Blastochloris viridis: one gene and its partner. The protein of the gene in region 1 interacts with the protein of each later gene in a pairwise test. Links are inferred from orthologs where the notes say so. Each region holds a gene or a part of one and is shown in the gene's direction. Other genes may lie near its edges. The genes, in order: BVIR_RS05185 and hypA.

Region 1 (10,099 bases):
TGTACCGGCGCAGCGACATCAAGCGCTTCTTCGCCTATTCCTCGATCGAGCACATGGGCATCGTGGCGTTCGCGTTCGGCATGGGCGGGCCGCTGGCCAATTTCGCCGGCCTTCTGCACATGACGATGCATTCGCTGACCAAGTCGGCGATCTTCTTCGCGGTCGGCCACGTCGCCCAGGTCACCCATTCCCAGCGCTTTGCCGACATCCGCGGGCTGTCGTCGAGCCACCCCGGCCTCGCCGTGGCGCTGGCGCTCGGCGTGCTCGCCATCGCCGGCCTGCCGCCGTTCGGGGTGTTCGTCTCCGAGTTCCTGGTGGTGACCTCGACGTTCTCGCGCCAGCCGCTGCTGGCGGTGCCGTTTGCGCTCGGCCTGCTGCTCGGGTTCGGCGCGCTGATCTGGCGGCTGCAGGATGTGTTGTTCGGCAGGCCCGAGGCGTCCTACGCCCGGCGCGAGGCCTCGCTGCTGCCGGTCTATATCCACATGATCCTGGTCCTCATCGCCGGCCTGTGGCTGCCCGATCCGGTGCGGCGCTGGTTCGAGACGGTGGCGGCGCAGCTGGGGTGAGGCGATGATGATGGACGCCACATTGCTCAGCGTGTTCACCGGCATGCCGGCGGCCGGCGAGCTGCCGTGGCCGCGGTTCGAGCTGTTGGGCGAGACCGAGTGGATCGCGATCGCCGAAGCGCTGGGGCGCGGCGAGGGCGATCTGGTCGCGCTGTTCGGCGATGACGCCGCCGTGCACATGGCGGTGCGCGGGCCGGTGGCGCTGCCGGCCGGAAGCGGCATCGTGTCGCTGCCGGTGCCCGAGCGCCGCTTCCCTTCGGTCGGCCGCCATCATCCGCCGGCAATAAGGCTGGAGCGCACCATCCGCGACCTCTACGGCCACGTGCCGGTCGGGGCGGTCGATGCGAGGCCCTGGCTCGACCACGGCGTATGGGGCGGCGGCGCCGCTGAGCCCTACGTCTTCCTGCCGGTGGAGGGGGAGGGGCTGCACCAGATCCCGGTCGGCCCGGTTCACGCCGGCATCATCGAGCCCGGCCATTTCCGCTTCACCGCCAATGGCGAGGTGGTGGTGCGGCTGGAGGAGCGGCTCGGCTACGTTCACAAGGGCGTCGAGGCGCTGGCGGTGGGCGCGACGCTCGATCGCGCCGCCAGGCTGGCCGGGCGGGTGTCGGGCGATTCCACCGTGGCCTATGCCTTGGCGTTCGCCCGCGCGGTGGAGGCGGCGCTGGGGCTGGAGCTGCCGCCGCGGGCGCGCCTGTTGCGCGGCGTGCTGGCCGAATTGGAGCGCATCGCCAACCACATCGGCGACCTCGGCGCGGTGTGCAACGACGCCTCGTTCGCGCTGATGCTGACCCATTGCGGCCTGCTGCGCGAGGAGGTTTTGCGCGCGTGTGATGTCCTGACGGGCCACCGGCTGATGATGGACCGCGTGGTGCCCGGCGGCCTTGCCGCCGACCTCACCGACGAGGGCGTGGAGCGCATCGCCAAGCTGCTCGACGTCCTGGAGCCGCGGTTCGAGCGCATCGTCGAGTTGTACGACCTGACGCCCTCGCTGCTCGACCGCACCGTCTCCACCGGGGTGGTGCGGCCCGATTACGTCCGCCGCTTCGCCGCCGGCGGACCGGTCGGCCGCGCCTCCGGCCGCGACTTCGACGCGCGGCGCGACCACGCCTATCCGCCCTACGACCGCGTTCCGCCCCGGATCGTGCTGCGCGAGGCCGGCGACGTCGACGCCCGGCTGTGGGTGCGGATCGATGAGGTGCGCGAGTCGATCCGGCTGGTGCGCGGCTTCCTCTCCGCGCTGACGCCGGGGCCGGTGACGGTGGCGCTGCGGCCGGTGGGAGAAGCGCGCGAGGGCGCCAGCGTCATCGAGGCGTTCCGCGGCGAGGTGTTCGCCTTCGTGCGCCTTCGGCCCGACCTCACGGTGGACCACCTGCACCTGCGTGATGCGTCGTGGTTCCAGTGGCCGCTGCTGGAGACCGCGATCGAGGGCAATATCGTCGCCGACTTTCCGCTGATCAACAAATCCTTCAACTGCTCCTATTCGGGGCAGGATTTATAGCCAGATGCGCACGTTCCTGCTCAAAGCGGTGTTCTCGAAGCCGGCGACCATGACCGGGCCTCAGCCCTCCGCCGCGGCGCTGGAGGAGGTCGGCCGGGCGCTGGAGGCGCGGGCGCGGCGGCTCTATGGCCGGGCGCTGTCGATCCGCCACGTCGATGCCGGCTCGTGCAACGCCTGCGAGCTGGAGCTGCATGCAACGAACAACGCCATCCACGACCTTGAGCGCTTCGGCATCAAGTTCGTCGCCTCGCCGCGCCACGCCGACGGGCTGATCGTCACCGGGCCGGTGGCCAAGAACATGAAGGTGGCGCTGGAACGCACCTTTGCCGCGACGCCTGACCCGAAATGGGTGGTGGCCTGCGGCGACTGCGCCGCCGATTGCGGCGTGTTCGCCGGCTCGGCCGCCATCGCCGGGCCGGTCAGCTCGGTCATTCCGGTCGATCTCACCATCGCCGGTTGTCCGCCGCGGCCGATCGCGCTGCTGGCAGGGCTGATCGCGCTGCTCGATCAGGCTGCCGCGAAGCGGTAAAGCCGCTGCCGAAACGGCATGTCGCGCGGCGCCCGAGCTTGCCGTGCCGATGGCACAAGGGTTCCGGCCGATGGGGCCGGGCGTCACAGCAAGGCCCAACTTCCACGGGCTGCGCCCGGCTTGCGATTTTGCGTCATTTTGCAATTTTAGGTGGGAAATATGCCAGTAATGGTTTTGTAACAGCTCCCCGCCACAATCCATGATTACGGCCGGTTGTGGGCGCGGCATCGGGGGGCGAGCCACGCGGCAAATCCATCGCCCTTGACCGAACGACGCGCGCGGAACAACGCGCGCGCAAGATAAAATTCTGTAAAACGAGGAAGCGTTGAGGTTGGCATGACAGAACATCGCGTGTTCACGCGGCTCCGGCCAAGCGGGAGAGTTTCCGATAAAGGGAAAATATTTGCGGATGTCCGAAGCCCCACCATTGAGTGCACCGTGGTTGACCAGAGTGCGCGGGGCGCGTGCCTGGATATCCACGGATCGTTGGAAATTCCCAAGAGATTCTTCTTCCTGCACGGCGGGGTCAAGAAGAGCTGCGTCGTGCTCTGGCAGAAAGGACGGCGGGTCGGCGTCAGTTACTGACCCCGCCATGCGCTCGCCGCGGGATCTGGTATCAAATCACCAGCACCGCGCGGAAATCGTTGACGTTGGTGCGAGTCGGGCCGGTGACGACGAGGTCGCCGATGGCGGCGAAGGCGGAATAGGCGTCGTTGTCGGCCAGCATCGCGGTGGGTGAGCGGCCGGCGGCCTTGAGGCGGGCGAGGGTGTCGGGCGTTGCCACCGCGCCGGCATTGTCCTCGCTGCCGTCGATGCCGTCGGTGTCGACGGCGAGGGCGTAGACGCCGGGAATTCCGGCCGCCGCCAGGGCAAATCCGAGCAGGAACTCGGTGTTGCGGCCACCTTTGCCGCTGCCGCGCACCGTCACCGTGGTTTCGCCGCCTGACAGCAGCACCGCGGGCTTGGCCACCGGCAGGCCGTGCTCGGCGACGGCGCGGGCGATGCCGGCCATCGCGGCGCCGACTTCGCGCGCCTCGCCGGTGATGGCATCGCCGAGAATGAGGGGGGTGAGGCCGGCGGCCCGCCCGGCGTCGGCGGCGGCGCGCAGGCTTTCCAGCGGCCGGGCGATCAGGCGGAAGACGGTGCCGGCAATGGCGCCATCGCCGGGCTTGATGGTCTCGGCGGCGGGGTCGAGCAGCCGGGCGCGCGCCGCCGCCGGCAGGGGCAGGCCGTAGCGGGCGACCACGGCGCGGGCGTCGGCCAGCGTCGAGGGGTCCGGCACGGTGGGGCCGGAGGCGATCACCGCCAGGTCGTCGCCGGCGACGTCGGAGATCGCATAGGTCCACAGCCGGGCCGGATAGGCCGCGGCGGCGAGCCGGCCGCCCGAGATCGCCGACAGGTGCTTGCGCACGCAATTCATCGCGGCGATGTCGGCGCCCGACCTCAGCAGCGCGGCGTTGACCGCCTTGAGGTCGGCGAGGCTGAGGCCGGGGGCGGGCAGCGTCAGCAGCGCCGAGCCGCCGCCGGACATCAGCGCCACCACCAGATCGTCGGCGGCGAGCCCCGACACCAGCTCCAGCATCCGCCGCGCGGCGCTGGCGCCGGCGTCGTCCGGCACCGGGTGGGCGGCCTCGACGATCTCGATCCGCCGGCACGGCACGGCGTGGCCGTAGCGGGTGACGACGAGCCCGCCCAGCGGGTGCGGCCAGGCCGCCTCGAATGCCTGCGCCATCGCCGCCGACGCCTTGCCGGCGCCGACCACCACGGTGCGGCCGGCCGGCTTCGGCGGCAGGTCGGTGGCGATCCGCGACGGCGCAGCGTGGGCGATGGCGATGTCGGCCAGCCGGCGGAGCAGGGCGCAAGGGTCGGTCGGCATGGCGGTCCGGTCACTCGAACAAGGCGGGGTGCTCGGCTTCCAGCCGCGGCAGCGCGGACTGGATGTCGGCGAATTCGGCGCGCACCGCGGCGGCCGCGGCGTCGGGGTCGCGGGCATCAATGGCGGCGAGGATGGCGCGATGGTGCGCCACCGTCGTCAGCATCGCCACCGAATCGGGCGCGCTCAGCCACCAGGCGCGGTCGACGTGGGTCTTGAGGTTTTCGAGCGCCTCCGCTGCGCTCGCCACGCCGCAGCCCGCCGCCAGCGCGCGGTGAAATTCGGCGTTGGCGTCGAGGACGCCGGCGCGGTTGCCGTGCTGGGCAGCGTCGGCCGCCGCCGCGAGCGCGGTGTCGATGGCGGCGCGGTGGCCGGCGTCGAACGCGGCGCAGCCGCGCCGCACCAGTTCGACCGCGACCGCCGCGCGCACCACCTGCGCCTCATGGAGCCGGCGGCTCGACAGCCGCACCACCACGGTGCCGCGCTGGGGCTGCACCGTGACCAGGCCGGCGCGGTCGAGCCCGATGAAAGCCTCGCGCACCGGCTGGCGCGATACGCCGTAGCGGATCGCGATGTCGAGCTCGGTGACGCGCTGGCCCGGCCGCAGCTCGAACCGGACGATGGCCGCGCGCAGCTCACGCTCAAGACGGCGGACGGTCGAATCGGTGCGCGAGCGGTTCGAATCGGCGTTTTGGGAGCGCATCACGTCAAAAACCGTACCTCCGCCTTCGCCATAAGGGTGGGTAAACCACATACAATGCGAAGCGGATGGTAACAGCATTACTTTTGCTCCACCATGAAGCCCTCTCGAAGACGTCGTCCCCCTATCGAGTTTCTCCGGGAGAGATGGCGAGTCCAATAATGAATACGATGTCTATCGAAGCAGCCGGTGCCGCCGGCATTGCCGAGGCCCTGGTTTCTGCCCGTCGCGCGGGGTGCCCGCTCGCCGGTTTTCCCGGAGTCGTTCCGCCCGACCTCGCGACGGCCTACGCCGTCCAGGATGCCGCCATCGCGCATTACGGGGTGCCGGTGGTCGGCTGGAAGGTGGCGATGATCGCGCCGCACTTCCGCGAGCGCTATCCCTCGGTGCGGCTCGCCGGGCCGGTGCTGGCCGGAACGGTGGTCATGGCCGAGGATGGCGTGGCCGTTGAGGTTCAAGTGGTGCCGGGCGGCTTTGCCGCGGTCGAGGCGGAGTTCGTGGCTCGGATCGGCCGCGACCTGCCGCCGCGCGCCGAGCCCTACACCGACGCCGAGGTGGCGCCTGCCATCGCCGCGCTGCACGCCGGCGTCGAGATCGCCGGCTTTCCGCTGGCCGACATCAACGGGTTCGGTCCCGGGGCGGTGATCGCCTGCTTCGGCAACAATGCCGGCCTGATCGTCGGCAAGCCGATCGCCGATTGGACGGTGCGCCTGGCCACCACCTTGGCCACCGACGTGACCATCGACGCGGTCGAGGTGGGCCGCGGCAGCGCTGCGGTGATTCCCGGCGGGCCGGTGGGGGCCACCACGTTCCTTGCCAACCACCTGTCGGCGCGCGGCATCGGCCTCAAGGCCGGCGACTGGGTGTCCACCGGTGCCACCACCGGCGTGCACGAAGTCCAGGCCGGTCGCTATGCCGAGGCCACGTTCGATGGCGTCGGGCGGATCGCGGTCCGCATCGTTGGCCCGGCCGGCTGATCGGCCGGTCGTTCCAGGCCGGCCGGCTGCCCGGCGCGGTGGCGCCACGCGGCCCAAGCTGCGCCGGAAAAAATTGCGCCGGAAAAAGATGACGGGCGTTCCGTGAGGAACGCCCGTCCGTGGGCCAAACACACGCCAACTTCCCCCGCCTGTGGCGTGCGTCAGGCTTCTCGTCAGGCCACCCGCGCGAGGCGGCCCGGATTGGTTTCCCGCTTGAAGCAGAGGAAGTCGTAGGGGCGCAGCGTCGCACCGACGCGCGTCAACCCCGCCCACAGCTCGCCGCGGTGATGAACGTGATGGGTGAACCCGTAGGTCAGCACGGCGGTGAGGGGCAGTTCCTCGACCAGCGGCTGGCGAATGGTGTGGTAGCGGACCGTCCGCCCCAGGTCCTCGTCCTTGAGGCGTTCGACGAAGGCGAGGATGCGGGCGTCGTCACGCTCGCGCGCCTCGCGCAGCTCGGCCAGATCGTCAAACAGCACGGCATCGACGCTGTCGGGCGCCTCGCCGTCGTCGTTGAGCTGAGACATCCAGCTGCGGTCGACCAGCAGCAGATGGTTCAGCGTCGCGATAATCGACCCGGCGGCGGCGGCGATGTCCTGGTCGAGCGCGTCGGGAGACACACCGGCCGCGGCGTCATACACGCGCTGGTTCGACCAGGCGTTGTATCGGGCCAACGTCACGAAGTGGTCTCTCATCCCAGGCTCCAGGCGCCGGATCCGGCCGATGTCCTCACCATGACAAAGCCGGATCGCGGCCGCTTTGATCTAGATCAGATGCGACCTCCTGCAACGGCCAAACCCGCGGCGTCCGTCACGGTCGCCATGCCGGAGCCCGCGGGGCAAGCGCTTGGATTCAAAAGAAAATCAAAAAATTCGCCGAATGTGGCGGCTGCACCGGCGGCATGGCGCCTCGCCGTCGGCCGCGATGCTGCGCTGCCGCGGCGCCTTCGCCGTTCCGGCGCTGCTGAATCCGAATGTTGGCACCGGCCGGTGACCGGCAGATGACCGCGAACAGCCGGGCCATGCGGCTTGTCGCGCCGCATGGCCGCTGCTAAGAGACCGTTTGGAAACTCGGACGGCAGGCCGCGTTGCGGCGCGAACTGCCGGACGCCAGGAGAAAAGCGAGGCCGATACCGGGGAGTACCTACGAGCTTTTTGACGCCGCGACCGGCGTTCGCCCCGCAACCCGAAGGGCCGGGCCGCTTTCGGGCGCCCGGTTCGTCGCCGACCTCGACCGTACTCCCCGGTACGCTCTTCGATCGGCTCCTGCCGGAGCGCCCGAAATCGGCTCCGGCGCGGCCCCGTCGGAGTTTCCAAACGGTCTCTAAGAGCCGGCCACTTCCTTTTCCATTCCTATTATCTTGTGAGGTTCCCATGGCGGTCGAGCGCACCTTCTCGATCATCAAGCCCGACGCGACGGCCCGCAACCTGACCGGCGCCATCAATGTGGTGATCGAACAGGCCGGCCTGCGCATCGTGGCGCAGAAGCGCGTCCGCATGACCCGCGGCGAGGCCGAGACCTTCTACGCCGTCCACAAGGAGCGGCCGTTCTTCGGCGAGCTGGTCGAGATGATGACCTCCGGCCCGGTGGTGGTGCAGGTGCTCGAGGGCGAGGGCGCGGTGGCGCGCTATCGCGAGATCATGGGTGCCACCAACCCGGCCAGCGCCGCCGATGGCACCATCCGCAAGCTCTACGCGAAGTCGATCGGCGAGAATTCGGTGCACGGCTCCGACTCCGTCGACAACGCCGCGATCGAGATCGCACAGTTCTTCGCCGGCAACGAGATCGTCGGCTGAGCCGACCCGAGGGCCCGGCCCTGGCGGCCGGGTTCTCTTCTTCCGGCCGGGGTGCGCCGGGCCTGCCGCCGCTGCGGCAGGCGAACGGCTGCAATACCGATACGTTCTTGCTGGACGGCGCGGGTGGACCGATGGTCCGCTCCGCGCGTTCGGCTGTGGAGACGGTGCTCGGTTCATGCTTCTCGACCATCCGGGGTTTTGGCTCGGCGCTTTTCAGATCGTCTGGATCGACATCCTGTTGTCGGGCGACAACGCCGTGGTGATCGCGCTGGCCTGCCGCCATCTGCCGCCGCGGCAGCGGATGTGGGGCATGGTGCTGGGCGCCGGCGCGGCGGTCAGCCTGCGTGTGCTGTTTGCCGGCGTCGTCACCGAACTGATGGTGCTGCCCTATCTCAAGCTGGTCGGCGCCGGCCTGCTGGTGTGGGTCGCGGTCAAGCTGGTGGTGCCCGAGCACGATGGCGCCGAGGGCAAGCTCGCCCCCGCCGACACGCTATGGCGGGCGGTGCGCATCATCGCCGTCGCCGATGCGGTGATGAGCCTCGACAACGTCATCGCCATCGCCGCGGTGGCCGATGGCAGCATCGTTCTGATCGCCTTCGGCCTCATCGTCTCCATTCCGCTGATCGTTGCCGGCAGCGCGGTGCTGATGCGGATCCTGGAGCGCTACCCGGCGCTGATCTGGGCGGGGGCGGCACTGCTCGGCTGGGTGGCGGGCGAGATCTTCGCCGAGGACCCGCTGATCGCCGGTCTGGTCGGCGCCGATATGGCTTTTCCCGTGAAGATGATCGCCGGAGCGGTTGGCGTCGCGCTCGTGCTCACCATCGGCTGGCTGGCGCTGCGGCGGCGCCGGGCAACGGCGGGGGACGCCGTCTGAGGCCACGGGCGCCGTCGCCGGTCCGATCCGCCGGATTTTCGTAACGGGCGGCGCCAATGCGAAATTGCACCAATTTCATTCATTACGCTGCTGCAATCTTGACAGCGGCGGCGGCGAGGGGCCTTTCATACGTCTCCGGCCGAGCACGCCGGAGGCCCGTATTCCCCTCGCCGAAACTCCCGTTTCCGAACTGGGATTTTCGGCGAAATCGCGTCCGGGGTCACGCAGTGATGGCCTGGACCCCGTATCAAGGCACCGCATGACACGGTAGCCCGAAACTTGGCGCGCGCGCCAGCGGCTGATTTTCAATGGACGGCCCCATGATTTCCCTCGGATCGGTTTCTGGCGCGGCGCGGCTCGTCCGCGTCGTCCTCGTCGCATTCTGTCTTCAGCCGGCGCTGGCGCTGGCCGGCGGCGCGCCGCCCGAGGACGGTGCCTTCCAGCGGCCGGGCGTGCCGCCATCCGGCCCGAGGGGGCTGCCGCAGGGCGCGGTGCAGCCGCCGGCGGGACAGGCGACCCAGCAGCGGCAGCAGGGCTCGGTGTTCGCGCTGCCGCCGCCGCCCGAAGGCGGGGTGAAGAATGCCGAGCAGGCCCGGCTGCGGCTGCAGGACATCTGCATGTACCGCACCGCCGAGGCCGAGAATCCGACCGCGGACAATGGGCCGCGTTGCGCCTGCTACGGCAGGACGCTGGCCAAGTCGTTCAACCCGGATGAACTCGCTGCGTTCGCCGCCGCCGACGAGGTGCCCGAGGGCGCCCGCGACCGCGCCGATGCGGTGTGGCTCGGCTGCAAGGGCAAGCGCGACTGACACGGTTTCCGGCCCGTCGCGGCGGAACCGGCAGAAACCACCTCGCCGAAAAGCCCTGATCAGACAGTGGTATTTGGCAGGAAGGCCGACGAAACGCCGGCCCGATCGGCCGGACTTCGTTTGACCGGCACTGCTTGGCGCGGATCCGGCGGCCGGCCGATGCCGCCGCCGGATCAGCTGCGGTCGGCGAAATACTGCGCCATCACCCGGTCGCGATACGCCACCAGGTTGGGGTGGCGCTCGATGGCGTCGCGGGTCGGCGAGTCGAACACCGGGCACAGGATGGCGATCAGCATGCCGGCGACGGCGGCGTCTGCGCCACACGGCTTCTCGCCCATCAGGAACGGCTTGTCGCCGAGGATGGCGGCAACCGAGTCCACCGCTCGCCCGGTCAGTTCGGCGACCTCGGCGCGGGAGTGGCGGCCGAAGCCCTGGCCCTTCAGCACGCTGCGGATCTTGCGTTTGATGACAAAA
Region 2 (6,598 bases), 1.6 Mb from region 1 along the record:
GCGCGGCGGACCTGCTCGGCCGCTATCCCGCGCGCCTTGCGCTGGTCGGCTGCCAGCCGCTCGACCTGGAGAACTGGGGCGGACCGCTCACCGCGCCGGTGCGCGCTGCCATCGCGCCGGCGCTGGCAGCGGCGCGGGACATCCTGGCCGGCTGGGGCGTCGCGGTCGCCGAGCGTGCGATGCCGGTCGAGGGTCTGCTCGGCCACGACATTGGCCTCGCTGCGTTCGAACGCAGCCATGCCGGGTGAGGTGAGGGCGATGTGCGTCGGGTTTCCCATGCGGGTGGTGGCGGGCGACGACTTCGCCGCGACGTGCGAGCGCGGCGGCGCGAGCGAGCGCGTCTCGCTGCTGCTGGTCGGCCCGCAGCCGGTTGGCACCAGCGTGCTGGTGCACAACGGCACCGCAGTGCGGGTGCTGGGCGAGGCGGAGGCGCGGCAGATCGACGATGCCCTGGCCGGCGTCGCTGCCGCGCTGGAGGGCCGAGCGTTCGAGCACCTGTTCGCCGATCTGATCGAGCGCGAGCCGGAGCTGCCGGCGGTCCTCAAGCCCGCCGGCGCGGCGACGGGGAACGGGAGGACGAAGCGATGAGCGCGCTGATCGAGGCGCTGGTGAGCCGCCACGGCCTCGCCCTGGTCGACCGCCGCAGCATCGAGGCGTTTTTAGCGCCGGCCGCCGGCGAGCCGGCGCACGCGCTGCTGTTCTTCACCGGCGATCCGGCCGTCCGCGGCGAGACCGCCGACGTCGCGGTGGTGCTGCCGCAGTTGCTCGCCGCCTTCCATGGCCGGCTGCGTGCGGCGGTGGTGGCGCGCGACGCCGAGGACGCGCTGAAGCGGCGCTTCCACGTCGCGGTGGTGCCGAGCCTGGTGGTGGTGCGCGGCGCCGAGACCGTCGGCGTGCTGCCGCGCATCCGCGACTGGTCCGACTACGTCGCGCGTATCGCCGCCTGGCTCGACCCGCAGGCGCCGGCGCTGGCGCCCTCAAAGGGGCCGCGCACCGAATTCAGCTATTCCGGACAAGGCGGTGGCGCATGACGGCAGGGTTCTGGATCGCGCCGCAGGGTGCCGCGGGGCCGGTGGCGCTGGTGCCGGTCTCGGTGGACGAGACGCCGCGCCGCGGCGCGGCCTCCGGCTTGGCGGTGGCCGGCACCGAGGACACGGTGGCGCGCTGCCCGCGGGTCGCCGCGCTGGTGCCGCTGCTGGTCGCAGCGCTGGAGGCGCGGGCCGCCGGCCGCGCCGGCCAACTGTTCGACCTCGCCGGCCTCGACGCGCTCGAGCTGAAGCTGATCGCCGACATGACCGGCGAGGGCGAGGTTGCTGCCACCGTGGCGTTGCCGGACGGCGTGCTCGCCCACATCGTGGAATCGGTGATGGCCGGGCTGTGGCGGGTGCGCTTCACCGACGCCGATGGCGGTGTGGTCGCCGACTATCTGGAGGTCGGCGCGATCCCGGAAGCGGTGCGCCGCGCCGCCGTCATGACCGGCCAAACCATGACCGGCCAGATCATGACCGGCCAGATCATGACCGCGGCAGCGATGACGCAAGGGACGGGCGAGGCCGGCTCGCCGACCGCGCTGGCGCTGCTGGCGGAGATCGCGCAGCACGTCGCGACCTGGCGACCCGGCTCTGCGAACCGCATCGTCACGCTGTCGCTGCTGCCGGTGTCGCCGGGCGACATGGCGGTTCTGCAGCAGGCGCTGGGCAACGGCCCGGTGCAGATCGTCTCCCGCGGCTATGGCAGCTGCCGGGTGCTGGCCACCGCCACCCGCCATGTCTGGTCGGTGCAGTATTTCAACTCGACCGGCGACATCGTGCTCGACACGCTGGAGGTCGGCGATGTGCCGGCGGCGGCGTGCGCCGCGGCTGAGGATTTCCAGGATTCCGCCGAACGGCTGCACCAGATCGAGGAGGCCTATTTCACATGAGCGACCTCGTGCGCGCGGCGGACTGGAGCTGCCTCGACTGCGACGATTGCGGGCCGGACTGCGCGCCGTGCGAGGTCGCGGCGGCCGGGCCGGACAGGCCCGCGCCGGTGGCGCAGGTGCCGGCCGGCGGCTGCCCGCGATGGCCGGCGCCGCCGGCTGCGTCCGCGCCGGGGTTTGGCACGGAGGGCGAATGATGTCGGGCAGCGCTTCCGCGGGCATGGCCGACGGCGCTGCGGCGGTCGGTGAACGGCTGGTGGCGATCTATCGCGCCATCGCCGCCGGGCCGATGCTCAGGCTGCCGATCTGCAACGATAGGCTCGAGGTGCAGGCGGTCGATTTCCGCCGCTACGACGACCATGCCGTCGGCGTCATCGTCACGCCGTGGTTCATGAACGTGGTGCTGGCTGCGGTGGCAAACGGCCCGGCGCTGCCGCCGGCGCGGCGCGGCGACGCCCGCGCGGTGGCGCTGCCGGCGGCGCGCATCGAGGTGATCGTCGGCGAGGTGCCCGGTTTCGGCCGGCTCGACGCCGCCTCGCTGTTCTCGCCGATGTTCGGGTTCGACGGGCCCGGAGCGACGCGCGAGGCCGCGGCGGCGGCGATGGCCGCGCTGTTCACGGCGCCGCATGACGACGCCAATGCGTACGCTGCGCCGGCGCGCGATCGCCGCGCGCTGCTGTTCGGGCGGGGAGCTGCATTATCGTGATCACATCGTTTGCTGCCGGTTGCGTCAGGATCAATGTCGGTGTCGCCGGCGGCGCCGTGTCCAGTGCCAGCGTGGCGTGCGATCGCCCGCACCGGGTGGGACCGATGCTGACGCGGCAGGCCCCGGCGGAGATTCCGGTCATCGTCGGCCAACTTTTCGCGCTGTGCAGCATGTCGCAGTCGCTGGCCGCGCGCGCCGCGCTGGCGGCGGCGGGCGCGGCGGTCGAGCCGGTCGACCGCGCGGAGGCCGGCGCGCGGCTGATCGCCGAGCGGCTGGTCGAGCACGTCCGCTCCACCGTGCTGGGCTTCACCGACGCGGTGCCGCTCGCTGCGTCCGAGGCCACTGCGGCGCGCACCGCGTTCGCCGCCGGCTTCCGGCTCACCGCAGGCGTTGGCAGCGACCTCGCCGACCTTGCCCATTCGCTCGACGTGCTCGGCCTCGGCACCGACGTGCCGCCGTCGACATCCTGGGCCGGGCGGGTGCTGGCCTACGCGGCCGCCATCGAGTGGCGCGACGATCACACCGCCGATTTCCTGTCGCCCGACGACGACGCCGCGGTGGTCGCCGCGCTGATCGACAAGGGCGATGCCTTTGCGGCCGAGCCGCGGCTGGCCGGCCGTCGGCCGGAGACCGGCCCCTACGCCCGTGCTCGCGGCCGTGGGCTGCCGGCCGCCGGCGCCGGGCGCCTTGCCGCCCGCTTTGCCGAGATTGCGGCGGCGGTGCGCCGCCTTCGTTCCCCGGCGGAGGCCGCCGAGCCATGCCTGCGCGCGGAGCGGCTGGAGGCCGGCGTCGGCTTCGCCGCGGTCGAGAGCCCGCGCGGCCGGCTTCACCACGTCGCGATGCTGAACGGCCATGGCGCGGTCGCGCGCTACGTCATCTTGGCGCCGACCGAGTGGAACTTCGCCGTCGAGGGGCCGTTCGCCGCGGCGCTGCGCGGGTTGAGGCTGCCGGCGGGACGGAGCGTCGAGACGCTCGCCGCGCTGTTCGACCCGTGTGTGGCGTGCGACGTCACGGTGCGTCACCATGCGGTCGGGGACGACGCCTATGCATGAGATGGCGCTCACCGAGAGCGTGGTGGCGCTGGTCGAGGACGCCGCCCGCAGCGAGGGCTTCACCCGCGCCAAGGCCATCGTGCTGGAGATCGGCATGCTCGGCCACGTCGAGCCGGCGGCGATGCAGTTTTGCTTCGAGGCGATCAGCCGCGGCACCGTCGCCGACGGCGCACGCCTCGAAATCGTCCGGGTTGCCGGGCAGGGTTGGTGCCTCGATTGCGGCAAGACCGTCGCGCTGGCCGAGCGGTTCGGCCCATGCCCGGACTGCGGACGGCATCATGTGCAGATGACAGCGGGCGATGAGCTGCGCGTCAGGGAGCTGGAGGTCGAGTGATGTGCAACGTTTGCGGCTGCGGCACGGCGTCGGTCGAAGGCGAGGCGGCGAACCACTCCCACGGCCATTTGCACGCCGACAGCCATTCGCACAGCCACGCCCATGTGCACCGGCACCCGGACGGCACCGTCCACAGCCACGATCACGGTCAAGACCATGCTCACGCTCACGGCCACGACCATTCGCACGGCGATGGCGATGAACATCACCATGACCACGTGCACGACCACGGCGAGGTTGGCACCCACGACTATGGTGCGGGTGCGGCCGGCGTTCACCTGCCGGGCCTGAGCCAGGACCGCATCGTCCGCATCGAGCGCGACATCCTGGCCAAGAACAACGCATTTGCGAGCGCCAACCGCGCGCGGCTGGCGCGCCACGGCGTGTTTGCGCTCAATCTCGTCTCCAGCCCCGGCTCCGGCAAGACCACGCTGCTGGTGCGCGCCATCGCCGACCTCGCCGGCAAGGTTCCGGTCGCGGTGATCGAGGGCGATCAGCAGACCTCGAACGACGCCGAGCGCATCCGCTCGACCGGAGTGAAGGCGATCCAGATCAACACCGGCAAGGGCTGCCATCTCGACGCCCACATGGTCGGCCACGCGCTGGACGATCTGCCGCTCGAAGCCGGCGGCGTGCTGTTCATCGAGAACGTCGGCAATCTCGTCTGCCCGGCGGCGTTCGACCTCGGCGAGGCGCACAAGGTGGTGGTGCTGTCGGTCACCGAGGGCGAGGACAAGCCGCTCAAATATCCCGACATGTTTGCCGCCGCGGACCTGATGCTGCTCAACAAGTCCGACCTTCTGCCCCACGTCGAGTTCGACGTCGCAAGCTGCGTCGCCAATGCGCTCAAGGTCAATCCGCGGCTGAAGACGCTGGTGGTTTCGGCCAAGACGGGCGAGGGGCTGTCGGCCTTCCTCGCCTTCATCGAGGCCGGCGTCGCCATGGCCCGCGCGTCCGCGCGCGCGGCGGCGTCCGGTTGAGACATGCGGACTCCCCCGTCCGCATCGTCGAGCAAGCGCGTGTTGCGGGAAGCGATCCGGCTGCGCGGCGTCGTGCAGGGCGTCGGCATGCGGCCGTTCGTGTTCGCGCTGGCCGAGCGCTTCAAGCTCGCTGGCTTCGTGCGCAACGACGCGGCGGGGGTGACCATCGAGGTCGAAGGCAACGGCCTCGATGATTTTGCCGCAGCGCTCACGGCCGAGGCGCCGCCGCTGGCGCGCATCGAGCGGCTGGAGCGCTCCGCGCTGTCGCCGCGCGGCGGGCATGGCTTCGCCATCGAGGCGAGCTCGGCCGGCCTCGCGCTGACCGGCATTCCGGCCGACGCGGCCACCTGCGAGGCCTGCCTCGACGAGCTGTTCGACCCGGCGAGCCGGTTCCACCGCTACCCCTTCATCACCTGCACCCATTGCGGGCCGCGCTACACGCTCACCAGCCGCGTGCCGTACGACCGCGCCAGCACCTCGATGGCGGCGTTCACGCTGTGCCCGGCCTGCGCCCGCGACTATCGCGATCCGCGCAACCGCCGTTTCCACGCCGAGACCATCGCCTGCCCGGCCTGCGGCCCCCAGCTCAGCCATAGCGTCGCCGACATCGCCGCGGCGTTGCGCGGCGGGCGCATCGTCGCGCTCAAGGGCATCGGCGGCTTCCATCTGATGTGCGATGCGACGAGCGAGGCGGCGGTCGCCGAGCTGCGCCGGCGCAAGCTGCGCGAGGCCAAGCCGTTCGCGGTGATGGTGGCGAATGCCGCCTCGCTCGATTTGTTCGCGCGTCCCGAGGCCGCCCATCGCGCCGCACTCGACTCGCCGGCCCGGCCGATCGTGTTGATGAAAGCGCGTCCCGGCGCGTTGGCGCCCTCGGTGGCGCCGCGGCTGGGCCACGTCGGCGTCATCCTGCCCTACGCGCCGGTGCATCACCTGGTGTTCCACGCGCTGGCCGGGATGCCGGCCGGCCGGGCGTGGCGCGCCTCGCCGCTGCCGCTGGCGCTGGTCGCCACCAGCGCCAATCCCGGCGGCGAGCCGCTGGTGGTCGATGACGACGACGCCCACCGCCGCCTCGGCGGCATCGCCGATCTGATCGTCACCCACGACCGCCCGATCGTGGTGCGGGCCGACGATTCGGTGATGGCGGTGATCGACGGCGCGCCGGCGTTCGTGCGCCGTGCCCGCGGCTTCGTGCCCGATCCGATCGACCTTGGCCGCGACGGCCCCTGCGTGCTGGGCGTTGGCGCCCACCTCAAGACCACGGTCACGCTGACCCGCGGCCGCGAGGCGTTCGTGTCGCAGCACGTCGGCGACCTCGACCGCGCCGAGGCGTTCCGATTCTACCGCGAGACCGTGGCGCACCTGATGACGGTGCTCGACGTGGTGCCGGAGACGATCGCCTGCGATCTTCACCCCGACTACTGCTCGACCCGCTTCGCCGAGGAGTTCGGCCGCCCGATGGTGCGGGTGCAGCACCACGCCGCCCACATCGCCGCCATTGCCGCCGAGCACGGCTGCCGCGGCCCGCTGCTCGGCGTCGCGCTCGACGGCCACGGCTTCGGTGATGGCGGGCCCGATGGCAATTGGGGTGGCGAGCTGATGATGGTGGAG

Evidence for each region.
Region 2: the proteins of BVIR_RS05185 (region 1) and hypA interact in binary tests that used the Escherichia coli proteins (3 or more experiments, as listed by UniProt). The link is inferred for Blastochloris viridis from one-to-one orthologs.

The regions. Positions count from the first base shown.
Region 1 is NZ_CP012946.1:1,164,861-1,174,959, forward strand. Bases 1-2,818 are described here. They hold BVIR_RS05185 (hydrogenase large subunit), read left to right. Parts: upstream 1-570; coding sequence 571-2,067; downstream 2,068-2,818. Other genes in these bases: BVIR_RS05180 (hydrogenase 4 subunit F), read left to right, coding at 1-566; BVIR_RS05190 (NADH-quinone oxidoreductase subunit B family protein), read left to right, coding at 2,072-2,596. Outside these bases: BVIR_RS16285 (hypothetical protein), read left to right, coding at 2,933-3,181; BVIR_RS05195 (glycerate kinase type-2 family protein), read right to left, coding at 3,213-4,472; BVIR_RS05200 (GntR family transcriptional regulator), read right to left, coding at 4,483-5,172; BVIR_RS05205 (2-keto-4-pentenoate hydratase), read left to right, coding at 5,340-6,146; BVIR_RS05210 (DinB family protein), read right to left, coding at 6,320-6,841; BVIR_RS16685 (hypothetical protein), read right to left, coding at 6,999-7,169; ndk (nucleoside-diphosphate kinase), read left to right, coding at 7,520-7,942; BVIR_RS05220 (TerC family protein), read left to right, coding at 8,118-8,816; BVIR_RS05225 (hypothetical protein), read left to right, coding at 9,137-9,625; BVIR_RS05230 (glutathione S-transferase family protein), read right to left, coding at 9,799-10,099.
Region 2 is NZ_CP012946.1:2,809,178-2,815,775, reverse strand. What follows is about bases 2,350-5,339. They hold hypA (hydrogenase maturation nickel metallochaperone HypA), read left to right. Parts: upstream 2,350-3,668; coding sequence 3,669-4,010; downstream 4,011-5,339. Other genes in these bases: hypF (carbamoyltransferase HypF), read left to right, coding at 4,994-5,339; hypB (hydrogenase nickel incorporation protein HypB), read left to right, coding at 4,010-4,990; BVIR_RS12320 (nickel-dependent hydrogenase large subunit), read left to right, coding at 2,729-3,676; hybE ([NiFe]-hydrogenase assembly chaperone HybE), read left to right, coding at 2,350-2,624. In the rest of the region: BVIR_RS12350 (HyaD/HybD family hydrogenase maturation endopeptidase), read left to right, coding at 1-248; BVIR_RS12345 (HypC/HybG/HupF family hydrogenase formation chaperone), read left to right, coding at 259-588; BVIR_RS12340 (thioredoxin domain-containing protein), read left to right, coding at 585-1,031; BVIR_RS12335 (hydrogenase expression/formation protein), read left to right, coding at 1,028-1,921; BVIR_RS12330 (hypothetical protein), read left to right, coding at 1,918-2,115; more of hybE, read left to right, coding at 2,112-2,349; more of hypF, read left to right, coding at 5,340-6,598. UniProt on the Escherichia coli protein: Involved in the maturation of [NiFe] hydrogenases. Required for nickel insertion into the metal center of the hydrogenase. Mediates transfer of nickel, but not zinc, from the low-affinity metal-binding site in the GTPase domain of HypB to HypA.